Regions from separate parts of the Bacillus sp. S10(2024) genome, predicted to be linked through region 1. Evidence: riboswitches for the same ligand, from Rfam matches in the RefSeq annotation. Region 1 holds a riboswitch; the other holds the start of a gene.
The links. A riboswitch is a leader RNA that binds a small molecule or an ion and turns the genes downstream of it on or off. The one in region 1 is predicted to bind cyclic di-AMP.
Positions count from the first base shown of each region.

Region 2: another riboswitch for cyclic di-AMP. It lies ahead of kdpA (potassium-transporting ATPase subunit KdpA); the one in region 1 lies ahead of AB1280_RS14630 (antibiotic biosynthesis monooxygenase).

Region 1 covers NZ_JBFLUR010000002.1:2,847,605-2,857,202, forward strand. The annotation lists gene AB1280_RS14595 (peptide MFS transporter) at 1-206, shown strand, start outside; gene AB1280_RS14600 (class A sortase) at 317-949, opposite strand; gene AB1280_RS14605 (YncE family protein) at 1,074-2,510, opposite strand; gene AB1280_RS14610 (DUF2178 domain-containing protein) at 2,654-3,127, opposite strand; gene AB1280_RS14615 (helix-turn-helix transcriptional regulator) at 3,120-3,347, opposite strand; gene AB1280_RS14620 (3D domain-containing protein) at 3,448-4,608, opposite strand; partial or broken gene AB1280_RS14625 (methyl-accepting chemotaxis protein) at 5,414-5,944, shown strand; cyclic di-AMP (ydaO/yuaA leader) riboswitch at 6,067-6,207, shown strand; gene AB1280_RS14630 (antibiotic biosynthesis monooxygenase) at 6,278-6,574, shown strand; gene AB1280_RS14635 (hypothetical protein) at 6,622-6,828, opposite strand; gene AB1280_RS14640 (D-arabinono-1,4-lactone oxidase) at 6,965-8,281, opposite strand; gene AB1280_RS14645 (amino acid deaminase/aldolase) at 8,269-9,441, opposite strand; gene AB1280_RS14650 (phospholipase C) at 9,597-9,598, opposite strand, start outside.
Region 2 covers NZ_JBFLUR010000002.1:1,821,611-1,831,208, forward strand. The annotation lists gene AB1280_RS09295 (ABC transporter permease) at 1-256, opposite strand, end outside; gene AB1280_RS09300 (ATP-binding cassette domain-containing protein) at 281-1,219, opposite strand; gene AB1280_RS09305 (sensor histidine kinase) at 1,356-2,456, opposite strand; gene AB1280_RS09310 (response regulator) at 2,461-3,099, opposite strand; gene AB1280_RS09315 (virginiamycin B lyase family protein) at 3,285-4,172, opposite strand; gene AB1280_RS09320 (DUF445 domain-containing protein) at 4,433-5,680, opposite strand; gene kdpA (potassium-transporting ATPase subunit KdpA) at 5,838-7,505, opposite strand; cyclic di-AMP (ydaO/yuaA leader) riboswitch at 7,635-7,773, opposite strand; gene AB1280_RS09330 (DUF3995 domain-containing protein) at 7,887-8,309, opposite strand; gene AB1280_RS09335 (MFS transporter) at 8,416-9,598, opposite strand, start outside.

The sequences.
Region 1 (9,598 bases):
CACTTGCTCCTGTCAAACTTGCATCTTTATTAATGGGCGTTTGGTTAGCAAGTACAGGTGTTGCTAATATTTTAGGTGGACAGTTAGCAAACTTTACAACTTCATTAGGATATTCAGAAGTATTTGCTGTTATTGGAGCTGTCGCTATTTTCTTAGGCTGTATCTTACTATTAATTTCAAAAAAATTAGTAAAGTGGATGGACTAAAAAAGATGAGGGATAATCCCTCATCTTTTTTAAGCATTTTCTCCTTTTTCTATCGCTTGCTTATAGAAAAAAGAAATTCCCCCTCGACGAAGGTGGAATTTCTTTTTTTATTATTTAATTTTTTTCGTTTGCACCAAGTTCCCAGATACTACGTATCGTTTTGAATTATCAAGTACAGACGTACATGTAATCAGGGTTACTTCATTTTTCCCGTGATCTTCAACGACTTCCCATTTATCTGGCGTAACTTGTGTTACTTGCTCTACTGCATACTCATATTCATTTTCACTATCATATACATATACTTTATCATTCTTTTTTAATTTCGAAATGTCGCTAAATAACACACCTTTTTTCGACATGTTATGTCCTGCTAACGCATAATTTCCTTTTCCCATCTCTTGTTTCTCTTTTACTGTTGCTGCACCTGATAATAAATTTTTCTCAGTTGAACTATTTAAAATTGGAAGTTCTAATCCAATACTCGGAATCGACATACGCCCAATCACTTGTTTTTTATCTAATGAAGCATTTGCCACATCAGCTAAATCCGGTTGATTTATTTTAGAAGCATCAACAAATTTCGTTTCTTGTTTTTCATACTTTATTTTCTTAATAGCTTGTACGTTTTCGTCTTGCATCTTTCCCGCTTTGTAACCATCGTAAAATGGTTTTGCAATTAAAACGCCGCCTACAATAAATAATAGAAGTGCCAGTATACTATAAATCTTTTTCTTATTCATGCCCCAATTCCTTTCCTTTACAAAATTCCTCTTATATAAAATGATAAAGTAAGAATGCTAGATATACAAGTAACATGTACAAGACAAAAGAAATGGCACTCCTTATTAGGAAGTGCCATGATTATCATTTCTGCAAACAATAAAAGCTTAATGTTCCATCTGCTTCATCTGCACTTACAAATATATTACGGTTGCTAATCTTATGAATCCCTTCCGGTGCTTTGCCCCCTGAAGGAACAAGACCAATATAAACAGGGAACATCGGGATTGTTATATCAAAAAAGAGTATTGCATTTGCCCTTTCAGCAGCAACAGCCATAATTGGACTTTCTTGTATTATTCCTGTCGCAACATTTTCCACTTCACTACCTCGGCTATTACTACGACTATCTAAATATAAGCCTTTAGCTGCCAATTTTTCATCAGTAAGATTCATACTATCGTATACAAGCGAACCATTTTGACTCCATACAGATATATTGCGTCCACCTGATTTCACACCATCTTTAAATTCATTTTTCCCTAGGTCTCCTTCATTAGCAGTAATTACAAAACGCCCCGATGGATCCCACGTTATACCATCTGGTTCTGGTCTTGCAATCATTTCATCTTGAAAAGAAACAACACCATCATTTTGCAAATCTGCTTTATGCTTTGTTGTTCCAAGGCCAAATATCGTTTCAATGTTTTGTCCTTGCAAATTAACAATAGCAACTGCATTGTTTTCCTGTAATGTAACAGCTGCTTTTTCTCCATTTGGACTAATTGCAACATATTCTGGCTGAGGGTCATGCTTGTACACTGTTCCATTTCCAATCTGACTTATATCAATTGATAGCTCATGGTGAATTCCTTTCAATACATCTCCATTAGGGAACGTGATGATAGAAATTGTACCCGGTCGCTTTGTTTTTTTCATATTGACTTCATTTTCGTCATTTGGATCTCCTTCTTCATCCTCATTACAAACAACAAGGTTTGTCCCATCTTTTGATAAGGAAATAGAATCTGGTCCTACACCCACCTCGTATATTTTCACAATATTTTTGGATGCTAACTCTATAACTGCTATCTTTCCTCTATGCGCATTATACAAGTTATCCCCGGTACGAAAAGCAACGAGTGCATACTTACCATCTGGTGTAACTGTTGTACTCGTTACCTCTGCTTCGGAATGAAATCCTTTCAAACTCACTGTCCCTTTCAATTGAATGTCTTGTAAATTTTCAATTGAAAGAATGCTAATTTGTCCTAAGTCTGCTTCTGTTACAACTAACGTCTTACCATCTGGTGAAGATACCGCGATTTCTGCTTTTTTGCTTGGCATTGAAAAAATAGCCGTTCTTTCTATTTTTGTATTCTTATGCTTATTACTAATAAAATTATTTACCATTTCCTCTATTTTCCCACGAAATGTTGGATTGGAAATACTCCCTTTTTGTAAACTTTCTATTTTATTGGCAAATTGTTTCGTTTCTTGATTGATTTCTTCTGCGTTTACATGATTGCCTGTCCATAATACACTCGCTATAATTCCTCCACAGAGCAAAGCCTTTCTCATTCTCTAATCCCCCCAATTTCAATACTTCTTCTATTGTAAAAAGGATTTGTAAACTCTCCCTATAGCCTTGTATTAAAGTTTTGTAAAAACACAGAAAAATCCCCTATATTCCCCAAAAAAAGATGTGCTCTTTCGCACACCTTTTACACAACCTTGTTACGATATAAAGAAATATGAAATATTGTAGTTTGGATTAATAAAACAAGAAGTAATACATATAGCGGATATTCTGGGATGTTTCGATTAAATAGTGGATAAAAAACTAACGTAGCAGCTGCACAAGGGATAATAAAACATAATGAAAGAAATGTTGTGCGACACGCTTTCGCCGTCAATATTTCTTCTCTCTCATCTTCACTTGGAAATAATGACGGAAATATCCAAAATGATAATTTCTTATATTTCTTTTTTTGCACTTTGTAAGCAATGGGTGTCACTATTGCTACAATTAGCATTAATGCAATTGGCGTTATATTCATCGTCACATACCACGTCTGCTTTTCAGTAAGGATGATGTTTGCAAGTTCCGTCATGAGATGAAAACACTCAACAAACCCCCAACCTGCTATAACAAGTATACCTATATTTATTACATAAGAAAGACCAATTCTATTCATTTGCTATCTCCTCCTTTTGTAATACAAATACCTCTTCCATCTGCAAACAAAATACATCACAAATCATGAGCGCTAATAATAATGATGGTACATAATCCCCCTTTTCAATAGCAGCGATCGTTTGTCTCGTTACCCCCACCTTTTCAGCCAATACACTTTGCGAAAAATGAAAACGGGCTCGTAGTTCTTTTACTCGATTGTAAATGGTCAATTTTACCACCTCTTACCGTTATTGTATGCTAAACTCCACAAAATGTAAACTCAGCTTAACATTTAATCATAAAAAAATCTACTTTGCTTTTGCAAAGTAGATTTTTACTTTAGTCTAAAATGATAACTTTAACCCTTTTTCTACCCCATTTGCTAGAGGCTTCCTTATTTGGAACGAAAACATCAATTTTATATCCTTTAATAGCTCCACCAGTATCACCAGCAATAGCTTCTCCATATCCTTCAACCCATACATGTGAGCCCAATGGAATAACAGCTGGATCAACAGCAATTAATTTCATATTTGGATTTGAAGTTAAATCATGTCCTTGTTTAGAATATACATGCTCACCTGGTTGTTTCCCATTTTCAGCTGGGTCATTTGTATAAGCTGTAGCTTCTACAAAAATGTCACGGCTGCCTTTAGCAGGTTTCCCTGAATCATTGTCGCTTCCTTTTGGTTCTGGTTGTGCCTGTTGTTCTTGTTGTGCTTTTTGGCGATCTGCAGCTGCTTGTTGTTCACGAGCAATTGTATCTTGTACACCCTTCATATCTGCTTCAATCTTTGCTTTTTCTTGCGCAGCAAGTGTAAGCTGACTAGAAATTTGATTATATTTCGCTTGTACAGCTTGTAAATTATCTTGACGTTTCTTTAAGTTTTCTTGTAAATCAGCTTGTGCTTTTGCTAATTTTTGTTTATCGCCTTCTAAAGACTTTTCTTTTTCATCAATTACCTTCTTGTCAGCTTCAATTTGACGAAGATCTTGTTCTTGTAAACGAATAATCTCCTTATCTGCATCCATAATCGTAGAAACTGCAGTCATACGTTGCAGGAAATCTGCAATGTTTTTTGAATCTACAATTACTTCTACTACTAAACTTACATTTGAGCTGTCTTGAACAGAGACTATACGTTTTTTCATAATATCTTTACGCATAAGTACTTTTTCTTCTAAATTAATAATCTCTTGCTTTTTTTGCTCAATTTGTTTATGTGTTTCATCAATTTTACGCTGAATTGCATCTTGTTCTTCTTTATTTTTTGTAATTGTATTATTTAAGTCCGTTAATTCCTTTTGAATTCCTTCAATGTCTTTCATTACAGCTTGTTTTTCTTGTTCTTTTTGCTGCATGTCATTATTGTTATTTTGCAATTGCTGCTGCATGTTGTTTAATTTCTCGTCGTTTGACTCAGCTTTTACAGCAACTGTACTAGTGAAACAAATAAATCCAGCTAATACGAGACTACTGATGCGCTTAAAATAGTTCATAATCCGACTCCCTTCTCTTACATTTATACATGATTTGTTTTACAGTTTGTTTACAAACGCATTAAATACAGTTTATTTTTCATGACAAAATATAACGAATCATAGAAAAATTGTAATAAATTAATTTAATATTTTTTAATTTTTATATGGATATATTTAAAAATAATGCTACAATTTCAATATAAAGTGAAAAATTTCGAAGTGGAGAGTTTCCTTATTCTTTATTGAACAAATCGGGCTCTTATAACCAGTTTTCTACTTATCCTTTTTTATTTGTCTGAATTTTGGGATATTTTACCACGACCCGCAAGTAGCGAGATAAAATGAAATTTTAAAGATTTCACTCCCTATTATGAAAAGAAAATTATAGAAGCTTGGAGAGAAGACTATGTTTACAAAAAGCAAATCACTAGAAAAAGAAATTGCTCAATTACAAAATCAAGTACAGGAATTAGAACATCAATTACATGAGAAAGAACAAGAACACAAAAAGGTTATCACTTCGTTACATGGAAACGTATTAGCCATTGTCAGTGAACATGAAGAAGTCAATCGCCAGCATCATACGCTACAAGATCTAATTCAACAGTTAAGTGACTGTTTTAACAACGTAACGATAAGTACAAACCGTTCCAACGAGCTGAACAATGATATGCTTCAAAAAGAACAAGGACTTATTCAAGCCATTGGAGAAATTGTAACGTGCTCAAATGAAGGAAAAGATTCCGTTCACGGCTTGCTTACCGTTATTAACAAATTAGGTGAGCAATCACAACGTACGTCTAATAGTATGAATCATTTAAGTGAGCGTTCAAAAGAAATTGAACAAATTGTGGAAGTGATTCAAAATATCGCTGCTCAAACGAACTTACTTGCTTTAAATGCAAGTATTGAAGCTGCTCGTGCTGGTGAACATGGAAAAGGATTTGCAGTCGTTGCCAATGAAGTTCGAAAGCTTGCTGAAAGCACTGCTGAAAGTACAAAAAACATCGGAGATTTAACAAAGAAAATTCAAGAAGAAATTGAAAAAGCATATGAAAATACAAAAGATAATCTTCACCTTGTAGATGAAGGTGTCGAAGTAAGCGCAGATACAAATGCAAGAATTGAAAAAATCTTAACGATGGTACAAACATTACAAACAGGCGCTACAAATGTTATTGAATCAATCGAACAGCAAAAACATTGTAACGAAGGCGTATTACGTGAATTTACAAAAACACAACACATGTTCCAACAAGTAAATGATACGATGGTAAAACATATCAATGATGCGCAAAAAGTAGATACAAAATTATCTAGCAGTCTAGAAGCACTAACTGGAACAAAAAAATAATAAAAAGCCTGAATCGATAGGTTCAGGCTTTTATCATTCCATCTCTATATTTGTTTTTTGTAAAAAATTGTCGTCTTCCTTATGTTTACTCTGTTTTTTCTGAATAGTATTATATTTTATATAAATACTTTTTGCTGAATCCATATGGAACGGAGAAACCATTATTGTAAGCAACGACTTACTAGGGGCGAATCTTTAACAGTAGGATAACCTTCAAGGCACGAACTCGACAGCTAACTTCGTAAGCATAACCGGAGGGATTTCTTATGTTATGACTGAAGAAAAACGATACTTACCTTATTACTTTACTACTAAAAAAAAGAGGGATCCGTTATGTTCATTGTGACAAACATGCTTTATATAAAAAGAAATTGTGAAAAAGAAGTACTGACAGCATTACAACAATATTACCCATCTCCTAATACGCTAGGTTTTATTAATATAGAAGTTTCCTACTCAAAACATGGTAAAGATCATACCGAATTCTTCATTCGCACATTATGGAAAACGCAAGAGGATTATCGGGAATGGATCATCTATAAAAAGAAATCTACTGCAATTACGTGGCAGCAGCAAATTCAACCGTATATCATTTCTTCCAAGTCCAATGCAGCTCAACTACATCAGTAAACTAACAAAAAAGCATGGAAGCAATATAGCTTCCATGCTCTTCAACATCAATATACTTTCTTTTCTTGGCAGTATAAATGAATAACATGTTCGTTTTTTTGAAATACATCATGTGTTATATTCACAATGCTAAAATTACGTTTTTCTAAGTCTTTCTCATCTTTAAAAAAGATTTGTTCTCCTTCTTTAAATTGCCATGCACTAGTAAACGTTGTTACATACTCTCCATTTACTAAAAACATCTCATATTTCATCATTTGCGACCTCTCCCTTATCCCGAATCAATTCTTAAAATTACTCTAATGCCATATTTAAATTATAAGCTGTTTAAAATGGAATTCAATATTATTCTAAACATTAAATAAAGTAACTATAGTTCTTATGGAAGTATCATTTTATTCTTTCATTAAACAAAAACATTTCCGCCAAATATGAATTTAAAAACATTGCTGTTGGATCTATTGTTTGTCTCACCTCTAAAAAATGATGCAATTTTGGATATACTTGTTGCAACGTATCGTATGTCATTGTATGCATTTTTCCCCAATGCGGGCGTCCTTCATACTTTTGAAAAATCCGTTCTACTGCTTGAAAATAAGGAGTGTACTGCATCCCTTTGTACACATGAACCGCAATATAAGCAGAATCTCTTCCATATGACGGACTAAGCCAAATATCATCTCCTTTTGCATAGCGACATTCAATAGGAAAATGTACTTGAAATTTTTTTTTGTGAATGAGATTATAAATTTCCTCTACGGCTTCTTTCATAGATCCTGATGGAATACTATATTCCATCTCATAGAAACGGACATTACGAGCAGTTGCAAACACCTTATAACTTGGACCTATGATCTTGGTATTTGGTACTCCCTTTGCCGATAATTGGCTAACACTTTTACTTATGGAAGGAAAAAAGCGACAGCTCTCTGATAACAATGAAAAAGCCATATTTTCTATTAAAGCTGTTTTGAATTTATGCCACTTAAGTTCTCCTCCAACTTCTTCCGTTACGTTTGTAATTTTGACTTGAACATCTTCAGAATATGGAAAGATAAAAAACTCAAAATGACGATTCTTCTTATATTCTTCCAATTTACTCATAACAGTAGCAAATGATTCTTTTTTACTTTCATAAGCAAGAGAATATGCTGGAATGACTTTTAACTTAACTTTCACAATAATACCTAGCATACCAAGCGACAATTGAAATCCCTTCCAATATTGTGGATATTCTTTTTCGGAACACGTGATCACTTCTCCTGATGCAAGAACAGCTGTTACTTCCACAACTTGTGTTGCTAAATTCCCCAATGAAATCCCCGTTCCATGCGTTCCTGTACTAATTGCCCCAGCGATAGACTGCGCATCAATATCCCCTAAATTCTCTTGTGCATATCCATTCTCTTGTAATATTTTACCTAGCTGAGACAGCTTTGTACCTGCCCATACTTCTACGATTAATGTTTGTGAATCAATCTCGCTAATCCCTTGTAATTCATCTAAAGAAATTAAAATCTCTTCTGTTTGAACAAGTCGTGTAAACGAATGACCCGATCCAACCACACGAATACGCTTTCCAACTTCTTTTGCAAATTTTACAGCCTCAGCAACCTCTTCAATACTTTTCGGATACATCGTATACTGAGGCACTCCTTGTACATTCCCTGTCCAATTTCGCCACTGCCGGCCCCTTATAGAAAGCATTGCCCATCCCCCCGATATGTTCGATACTTCCCTACTACTTCATCACCAGAAATACGATATAAAGAAGAAAATCTTTCACATAACTCCCCTGCTTTACTATGCCGAAACACAATCCCCTCCCCAATTTTTAATTGTTCTGTTCCTTCATAGTAAACAGGTGTTTGCACTTCACCTGCTCCTTCTAATGAAAGTAATTTTGCATCGCTTGGCATATACGGCTGCGGTTGCTTATCCTTTCCGGTCATTCCCGATGCAATATATCCTCCACCTAAACAGGTATAAACATGAGGTTCCGGCTGACGGACAATTGGTAATACAAATCCAACTGCTGGCTCAAATGCAATGTCTTTGTAATAATCAAAAAGTAGCGGAGAATAAAAAGCTGAACCAACCGTAATTTCTGTAACAGATTCATCTTGAACAGTTGTCTTTATACTCCCTGTTCCTCCTCCATTTATAAAACGTAGTGAAATTCCTTTTTGCCCTAATGCTTGTACAATGGATCCTCGTCTGTTTGCAACTTCCCTTACTGACCGTCTTTTTAAATAAGAAAGCACTTTATTTTGGAAGTTTTGTTTTGGTACATTATCCCCTACACCTGCTATCTGTGCTTCATAACCCATAACACCATCTATTTTCAAACAAGCTGATTGTAAAACTCGATCAGCTACTTGTAATACTTGTTCTGCAGTACGTAAAGGAGACCGTTTTACTCCAAAATGAAAGCCAAAAAAACGACTGCTCATATCAATATCAAAACAAATACGAAACGTTCCTTCTACTTGTAATGCAATATGCTCCAAATACAGAATGTGCTCTTCGCAATCTACCATGCAAGTAATCTTGTGTCCTTGTTTTGTAAGTATACTTATTTTCTTCAAAGCCTCTTCATCCCAAACCGGATATCCAAGCAATAAATCATCAAATCCCTGTTCAATTAAAAACAGAACTTCCATTGGTGAGTAACACATAACTCCTTGAAAACAAGAATGTGATTGTAAAATTTTCTTCATCACTGAAACAGAGCGTAATGATTTGCTCGCAATCCGAACCCGTTTTCCTTTATGAAGCTGAATGATAGATTGAATATTTCTCTCTAATGCATCTTCATTAAGAAATGCACATGGCATTGAAAGTCCTTGAAACGTTCTACGATCCACATCTCGCCCTCCCCTTCTATATATTTCTTATATATATTTGGAAAGAAAGTTAAATTTTCCTCTTCAACAGAAAAAAAGTTCCTTCTTATCGAAGAAACTTTTTTCAAAGAGATTATGGCTTATACTGGATAATAATTTGCATACGTATAAGTTTATT
Region 2 (9,598 bases), 1.0 Mb from region 1:
CCTTTTTAAAGCGAATTCCCGATTTACTTGTTTCTTTTATAAACGCTTCAAATGACTGTAAGAATTTACTATCTGCTTCATCTTTATATAATACTTGTATATTTTTAATAGAGAGACTGTCACCATTAAATGCATTTGTTAAAGCCGTTCCCAAGATGAGCATAAGCACCACTGGGAATGCTAACATAAAAACTAATGTTCTTAAATCCCGAAACTCTTTTTTCAGTTGCGTGATAGCAATATTGAAGATGTTCAAGCGGTGAACCTCCTTTTCTATTTACTATTGATCTCGTAATTTTCTTCCTGTCAACGTCAGAAACACTGTTTCAAGGTTTGGTGCCTGTTCCTCTAATGATCGTATTTCTACATCGTGACTAATAAAATATTGAATGATTTTATTTAAATTATTCACTCCAGTATCAGAATTCACTTTAATTACGTTTTCTTCTACTTGAACAGCCTTAACACCACTAACTTCCTTCAGTTGGTTTACATCCATATTTTCAATTGCTTTTACTTCAATCCAAATATCTTTCGTATCAGTAATGATTGCTTTTAACTGTTCTTTCGTTCCTTCTGCAATAATCTTTCCATGATCGACAATCGCAATTTTCGTACAAATCTCTTCTACTTCCTCCATATAGTGACTTGTATAAATGATTGTGCTCCCCATTTCATTTAACTTTCGAACAGACTCGAGAATGTAGTTTCTTGACTGTGGATCAATTCCCACTGTCGGCTCATCCATAATAATTAGCTTCGGACGATGCGCAATTGCACAAGCAATGTTAAGTCTTCGCTTCATTCCACCAGAGAAATTTTTCGGGTAGCTTTTATGTTTATCACTAAGTCCTACAAACTGAAGAGCATCTTCTACTCTCGCTTTTAATTCCGTTCCTCTTAATCCATATAATCCCGCAAAAAACTTTACATTTTCATAGGCTGTTAATTCCTCGTAAATTGCTATGTCTTGCGGGACAATACCGATGTTCATTTTTGCAAAACGGTTATGCCGTTTTACATTTTTACCTAGTATGCAAATCTCACCTTCGTTACTTCGTAATAATCCAGCAATCATATTAATTGTTGTACTTTTACCAGCACCATTTGAGCCTAAAAACCCAAATATTTCCCCTTGTTTAATAACTAAAGACATATTATCTACTGCGATGAAATCACCAAATTTTTTCGTTAAGTTTTTGATTTCTAATGCGTTCATCATTTCACCCCTGTTTCAGTTTCTCTACTGTTATTATAAGTAAAAAGAATGAACCTGCTCAGTGCATAAGTTCATTCTTTCCACATGAGAATATTCACTTTTTTCACATGAAATCATTCATCTCACTTAATCTTTATTACATTGGCAATAGCATTGTTACAGAAAAACCATTTGTACCATCTACAATTATCGTCCCGTTAATAGAAGCTGTACGCTCTTCCATACCGATAATGCCGAGCCCTTTTTTCACTTGCGGTACACCATTCCCATTGTCTTTCACCTGCACCTTCACAACAGTATTGAGCACATGAATATCAATCGAAACAGCTGTGGCCTCAGCATATTTCATAGCATTCGTTAACGCTTCCATTACATTTTCTCCAATGATTTTCCATTGTATCGGCGAAATAGCTTCCAAATTCCCCTTATGTACAAATAGAATTTTCATATCATGTTTCACCGCAAATTCATCTATGAATAATTTCATACGATGAATACCCATTTGTTCAGTTGGTGGTTTCATATTTTTCAACGTAATTCTAATACTCTCAATTCCGTCTTTAGAAATATGAATGGCGTTTTGAAGCAACTCTGCCGATTTCTTCTTTTCAGTATCCATCAATCTTTTCGCAGCTTCCATTTGAATCAACGCAGATGTCATAGAGTGACCAATTTTATCATGAATTTCTTGTGATAATCGATTTCGTTCTTCTAGTTTAAATGTGTATTCCGATTGTCTGATGTATGCTTTATTTTCATTCAAGTTTTTTGTGAGCCTTTGCAAATCTTTTCGCATCATGTCATTTTCTGATTCGAGTTTACATAACCTTTCCATATAAAGCTTGGCCATTGTAAAAACAACAAAACTAAATACAGCGATTAAACCGTATGTCATACGTATATTTTCCTGGGCAAACATAACTGGAAGAAGCATAATAAAAAGAAGCATCTCTCTTTTCTGTATGTAATAAGAAGTATATTCATATAAATTCAGCGGTAAAAATAAAAGTAATAACGGATGAATTTGTTTATACGAAACAGCTATAGTCACAATTGATATAAATATAATCACTTTTTTCACTGCATCTATTTTGAAAATGTAGATCGAAACATTTATACAAAGATACAAAAGTAACGTAAATACAATCCATGGCAAATTTGTAGCATTAGAATGGACATAACTAAACACGATGTAAAGGAAAACGATAAGCTTACTAATAATCATCCAAAAATTCATTTTTTTATTCCACAGTTCCTGTTAAATAATAAATTGCAATTTGCGTACGATGCTCAAGCCCTGTTTTATTCAGAACTGACGTAATATAGTTCGCAATTGTCCCTTCTGATATAAAAAGCTGTTTTGAAATCTCTTTATTCGAAAAGCCTTTCGCAATCAGAGCAATAATACTAAGCTCTCTTTCTGTGAAAAGACTCTTATCTATTTTTGATCCTTCTTCTTTATTGCCTTGTAAGTTAGATTTAATTTTATTAAGAACTACATCTTGCATCACAGTATTGCCGTGATGAACACTTTTTATTGCATCTCGAATTCGCTCTGGATCATTATTTTTTAATAGATAACCTTTTGCCCCATTTTTCACTGCATCTAAAATGTATTCATCATCATCAAATGTCGTTAAAATAAGCGGCTTTGTTTTTGTTTGTTCGCAAATTAATTTCGTTGCTTCCACGCCATTCATATTTGGCATACGTACATCTAAAAGTGCAATATCTACATCATGTTTCTGGCAATAATCCAAAGCCTCTTGTCCATCATTAACTGTTTCTAACACCTCAAATTCTTCGTATGTACTTAAAATGATTTTCATGCCTTCTCTTATAAAAGAATTATCATCAGCTATTATCACTTTTATTTTCATAGTTGTAAGTAAGTGTTACCTTACTTACATTCACACCCTTTCAATATACAATTTTACTATTCTTCATTACATATTTCTTTAACATACTTCCGAAAGAAGTCCCTATCTTCAAGCGCGTAACAGGCAATATCCACCTGGCACTGTTATTCCTTACATGTTAATCGATTATTTAGATTTACAAGGTTTTATAAACAAATTAACTGTCCTATTTGATTACATTCTTCTGCAAACCATATTGCTCCATCTGGTCCAAGTACAATTCCATGTGGTTCCGAGTTTTTGGTAGGAATTTGATATTCGGTAATTTCTCCATCCACCGTAATTCGTCCAATCTGATTTCCTGCCCATTCGGTAAACCAAAGTACTCCATCATCCCCTGCAACAATAGCATGTGGCCGGGCATTTTCGGTTGGAATAGGGTACTCGCTAATTTTTCCCGATGTAGTAATTCTTCCGATTTTATTTCCGTTTATCTCTACAAACCATATTGCTCCATCTGGTCCATTCGTAATGCCTACTGGAGCAGAATTTATTGTAGGTATAGAATATTCAGTAATTTGACCAGATATAGTGATTTTACCTATTTTATTACTTTTGTTCTCCGTAAACCAAAGTGCCCCATCTGGTCCTGATACGATAAATGACGGATAAGACTCCGAATTAGGCAATGTATACTCTGTAATCTCACCTAACGATGATATTCTTCCTATCTTATTACCTGTAAGTTCCGTAAACCAAATCGCTCCATCTGGTCCTTCAGTTATTCCATAAGGTGCTGACTTTACAGTAGGTAACATATATTCAGTAACCTTACCTTGCATTGTAATCTTTCCAATCTGATCGGCCTTGTATTCTGTAAACCAAAGATCTCCATTCGCTCCAGATGCTATACATGAAAGCCCTACATCTGATGTAGGAACGAAGTATTCCTGTATTTCACCGGTTATAGTCATTCTTCCTATTTTATTTCCCTTATGTTCCGTAAACCAAAGAGCTCTATCAACACCGACTGTAATCCCATATGGCTCTAATTCAGTCCTAGGAAGAAGATATTCATTAAATTTTATTTGCATTGAACTCCCCCCCTTTTTGATTGATGCATGTACTTATTTATGAAAACAAACATTGTAAATATTTCCGTGAATGCAATTCCTTTCCCTTCATTACTTAGAAGAAAAACTACAAAAAATTACATCTCAACAAAATATTGAATTAAAACCCAATAAAAAACCTTGCAATGCTATATGGAAGGCTGTGCAAGGTTATAATTTTTATCTTTTATAAGAATAAAGATGATATATATTTTTTCAGCAGTACTATTCAAATTATCTCATTATATAATCGCTTTTAACCCTTCTAAAACTAACCCAATCATAAATCCACAAACAGCTCCATTTACGCGAATCCACTGCAAATCTTTCCCTACATTATTTTCAATCATTTCAATTAGCGTTTGATCATCTAGCTTATCAAGATTTTCTTGTACAAGCTTTCCAATTTTAGAATGATTGTTTTCGACAAGGGTTACAATTTGTTTTTGTAACCAATCATCTATTTTTTGAATCGTTACTGGATCTTCTTTTACTTGATTCATTTGCGTCTTTAAAAATGAAAGAAGATATTTATCTATAAACTCTTCTTTTTTTACAAAAGCAACTGCTCTTTCCTGTACTTGAGCTAACAATTCTGTTATTTTTTCATTTGCTTTCCAATTTGCAATCAAACTTTCTTTCCAATTCTCTAACTCCTGCAATACCGCTTCACTTTCCTTTACACGGATAAGTTCTTGGCGAATCTTCATTAATATAAGTTGTCTTGTGCTATTATCAGGATTTTGCAAACTACTAATATTACTGATTATAAACTTCTGTAAAACACTTCCGATTTTTTCTTCATCTACAATATTCATAAAAGATTTAAGCGTAAACTGTAAAAATCCATCTACTTTTATATTTTCCATCGTTTTCATCCCTAAACTTCCGAGCTGATAACGCGCTTCATCTTGAACTGTCCACTCTTTTGCTTTAACTAACATAAAATCAAATGTTTTTTCATCGTATTGCTTTGCAACTAGTTGATCAATAAGAATTTGCAGGATTTTTCCTGTATGAATCGTATGTAAATACGTTTTTAATTCTTTTTCAATAACAATAGCTAATTTTTCAATATTCATTTGAAGAATCGCTTTTTCAGCAAGTTGCACAATCACTTTTTTCACGCTATCCGATTGCAACTCTTTTTCTGCAATTTGTAAAACGATTTGTACTAACTGCATCTCTTTCACTTTATTTGTTATACTTTCTTTCGTCAGCCAGTCATTTTCCAGTGTGGAAACAAGTCCTTTCGTAATTCGTTTCCGATTTTTTGGCAGCAGTGCTGTATGCGGAATCGGAATTCCCATCGGATGGCGAAACAGCGCCGTAACTGCAAACCAATCGGCAAGCCCGCCTACTAAACCCGCTTCAAATCCACCTTGTATGATTCCACCTGCTATCGTTCCTTGAATCGGAAGTGTTGCGGCAAACCCAACTCCCATCACTCCAAGGGAAATTCCCGCTATATATTTTGATTGTAATGACATTTCAATTGCACATCCTTCTTTATGTAAAGTAAACTTTTCAATCTATAATTAAATCCTTCAACAAAAGCGTATATCTATACTATAATGAATGCCATCAAAAACCACAAAGAATTCATTATAAAAACGAGAGGCCTTTGCACCCCTCGCTTTTATAATTTTATGATATTGTTAAAAATTCGGCAATTGGGCCCAGTACAAGTATTGGTAAAAATGTTAAAGCACCTACTATAAATATAGTACCAAGTAAGATTCCACCAAACAAACGACTATCGGTTTGAAACGTACCAATCGTTTCTGGTACAATTTTTTTCTTTTTTAATCCAACTGCAACAGCAAGCATCGTAATAATGCTAAAATAACGACCAATGTACATAACGAGACCTGTTGAAATATTCCAAAACGGTGTATTATCATTTAATCCTTCAAATCCAGAGCCATTATTCATCGCAGACGATGTATATTCATATATAACTTGTGTTAAACCATGAAAACCAGGATTCGAAATGCTGTCTGTTCCTAAATGTGTTGAAAAAGCAATTGCCGCAGCACCAAGAATAAGTAATGGCTGAGACACAATGGTAATGGCGATTAACTTCATTTCTTTCCCTTCTAATTTTTTATTCAGAAACTCCGGTGTACGTCCAACCATTAGCCCTGCCAAAAATACTGCAATCATTGCATACATGATTACGTTTATGAATCCGACTCCAATCCCGCCAAATACAGTTCCTAGAAGCATATTGACGAGCGGGACCATTCCTCCAATTGGCGTTAACGTATCATGTGTAGTATTCACGCCCCCCGTACCTGAAGCACTTGTAACAGTTGCATATAAGGCAGAAGATATAACGCCAAGGCGCATTTCTTTCCCTTCCATATTTCCTTGTGAACTTTCTACACCAATTTGATTCAACAACGGATTTCCTTTCAATTCAGATATGGCAAGTGTTGAAAATCCAGCGATAAACAAAATAAACATCGATACAAAAAAACTTCTTCCTTGTTTCCGATTTCCAACCATTCGTCCATATACAAATGGGAATGCCATCGGAATTAACATTTGCAGCATCATTTGAAGCACATTACTAATCATATTTGGATTTTCAAATGGATGTGCCGAAACTGTTCCAAAAAAACCGCCGCCATTATCTCCAAGTTCTTTAATAGCTAATAAAGATGCTACTGGCCCGCGAGGAATTACCTGTTCCGTCCCTTCGAACGTTTTTGCGATAACTGTAGAATCTAATGTTTGCGGTGTTCCTAATGCTAGAAAAATGAGCGACGCTACAAATGAAATTGGTAACAATACCCTTACAATAGATTGAACAAAATCAACAAAGAAGTTCCCTACCTTTCTACCTGCTAGCACACGAATAAACGTAATCCCAATCGACAGTGAAGTTGCAGGTGCTGCAAACATCATAAACGTTATCCCAGCCATTTGAGAGAAATAAGATAAATTACTTTCGCCCCCATAATGTTGTAGATTCGCATTTGTCATAAACGTAATGGCTGTATGCAATGCTAATGTTGGCTCCATTCCTGGAAAATGATTTGGATTTAACGGTAACATGCCCTGTAATCGAAATATAGAATATACAACAAGTATACAAAATAGATTCGTTATGATTAAACAAAACAAATAGCGCTGCCAGCTTTGACTATAGCCCTTTATGCCCGCGATTTTAAACAAAATTTTTTCTAGTGGATCAAATATCTTTTGAAATGATCCCTTTTGCTGAAAAACATTGTATATGTAATCCCCCATCGGTTTTGCGACAACTACAAATAGACAAATTGTAAGTAGACTTGTTAGCCAGTTCACTCTTTTCCTCTCCTCTGTTATCTCTATATTTTTCTCCATTAAATATAGAAATGATTTTATTTGTGAATATTTACCACAAAGAGAATAAAAGAAAACACTAGGCCGCACCTAGTGTTTTTTACACACAAGTCCCCCCCTCTCAAAACGCTGACGAGGTTAGCTGTCGGATTCGGACCTTGAGAGTAGCCCTACCTAAAAAGGATTCACCCCGAGTGACAAAGCACAAAATTGGTTCCCCCGCTCCTATTGGATTAAGCGATATTGATCTCTAAAATTTTCCATTTGTCTGTTAATATACTCTTCTAAACTCTTATTGTAAAGAGAGAAAATACAAAAAAAGAAAACCTCCCTTAATGAAAGGTTTCCTTCCACATACTACTATCAACAAACCACCACTACAAAAGTAAGTGCGATATATAAACAAATAGGACTATATAACCACGTATCATACACCGAAAATTTTGTCCCTTTTACCTTTTTAAAAAACCCAACATATTTCATATCACCGACTGCACGTAACAAGAAAATCCCAGCTAAAACAATACATCCCCATCTTGTGTAGCGACTTGGATTCCAAAAAGACAAATATCCACTTTGTGCTAATAGAATCATAGCAAAACATAAAATGGCAAGTGCCACTGCAAAAGTCCCTATTTTTCGCGGAACAAAAGCATATTCGCCGCTGTCTTTTTTCATCGGAAGAACAACCTTACTCCCCCATGATCCACCACATGCCCAGTACATATGAATGAGACTGATGAACACAAGTATGCTCGCACCTAAAATGATAAAAAATGCTGCCATTGTATTCCCTCCTTATACATATGATAAATCATTTTTCTTCTTCATAGTTTCTCTAATTTTTAGGAACTCCCTTGTAAACACAACCCAATATAAGGAAATCTTCAGCTTATAACTTACGGATAGGACTCATAACCGCAATAAAAACTTCCACCATCTTTGCAGCTGACGCCAACGCAAACACTGCAACTGGATTATAGCTAGAGATTATCCCACCTATTAAAGCTCCTAATGGCATCGCAAGACGAGTAAGTACTCGCGAGAAGCCTAGAACCCTTCCCTGTATTTCGGTAGGCACTGTTTCTTGCCGGATTGATGCTACGATCGTGTTCCAAGCTATATTACAAATCATCGCAACACCAAGAGCAATACCGGGTGCTAGCCAATATTTACTCCAGATTGCATATGTTAACCCAATTGCACCTATACCTAGAAGAACAGGGATAAGAATTCCACGCCGAAAGTGCCTTTCGAGTGGAACTGCAATAATACTTCCTATAAGTCCCCCAACTCCAATTAAGGTGTAATTATAACCGCTTTGCTCAGCGGATAGATGTAATGTTGAAAGCAAATAATACATGAACACGCCCAGTACAGCACTCGCACCAAAGTTACCAACCGAAGCTTGAAGAGATAAAGCAAGGTTAAGGCGATTATTCGTCAGCCATTTCAGTCCCTCTTTTAGATCTCTCGCTATGCTTTGTAATACATTGCCTTCTTTAACGCCGACCTTATTTCTCCCTAATTCAGGTAAGAGTAATACTGCGATTACAGTAGCTGCAAAGGAAAAGACATTTAACCAAAGCGCGTTAAACCCTCCAATTATGGCGATTATCATACCTGCTAATGTTGGACCTACTAAACTAGCAATTTGATTAACCATTTGATATGCCGAGTTCGCTTTTATTAACTTTTGATCTGCAATAAACGGAATTGCTGTAACAGTAACTACATCAAATAACATGGATAAGACAGCTAGAATAAAAGAAATAACGTATAGATGCCAGATTTGGAGCACCTCCAAAAAATGGAGGATTGGAATTAGTCCAACCAAGAACATACTTCCTAAATCAGCTATCCACATCAACCTTCGTCGATTCCAGCGGTCTACCATTACACCAACGATAGGACCAAATAAAACAATAGGTAATACACTAGTAGCAAAAAGCGAACTCATAACTACTGCCGAACCAGTCAACTCATAAGCAATCCAAGGAATCGCAAACGTATAAAAAGCGTCACCGAGCCGAGAAATGAGTATACTAGAAACAAAAACCATATAGGAACTAGGT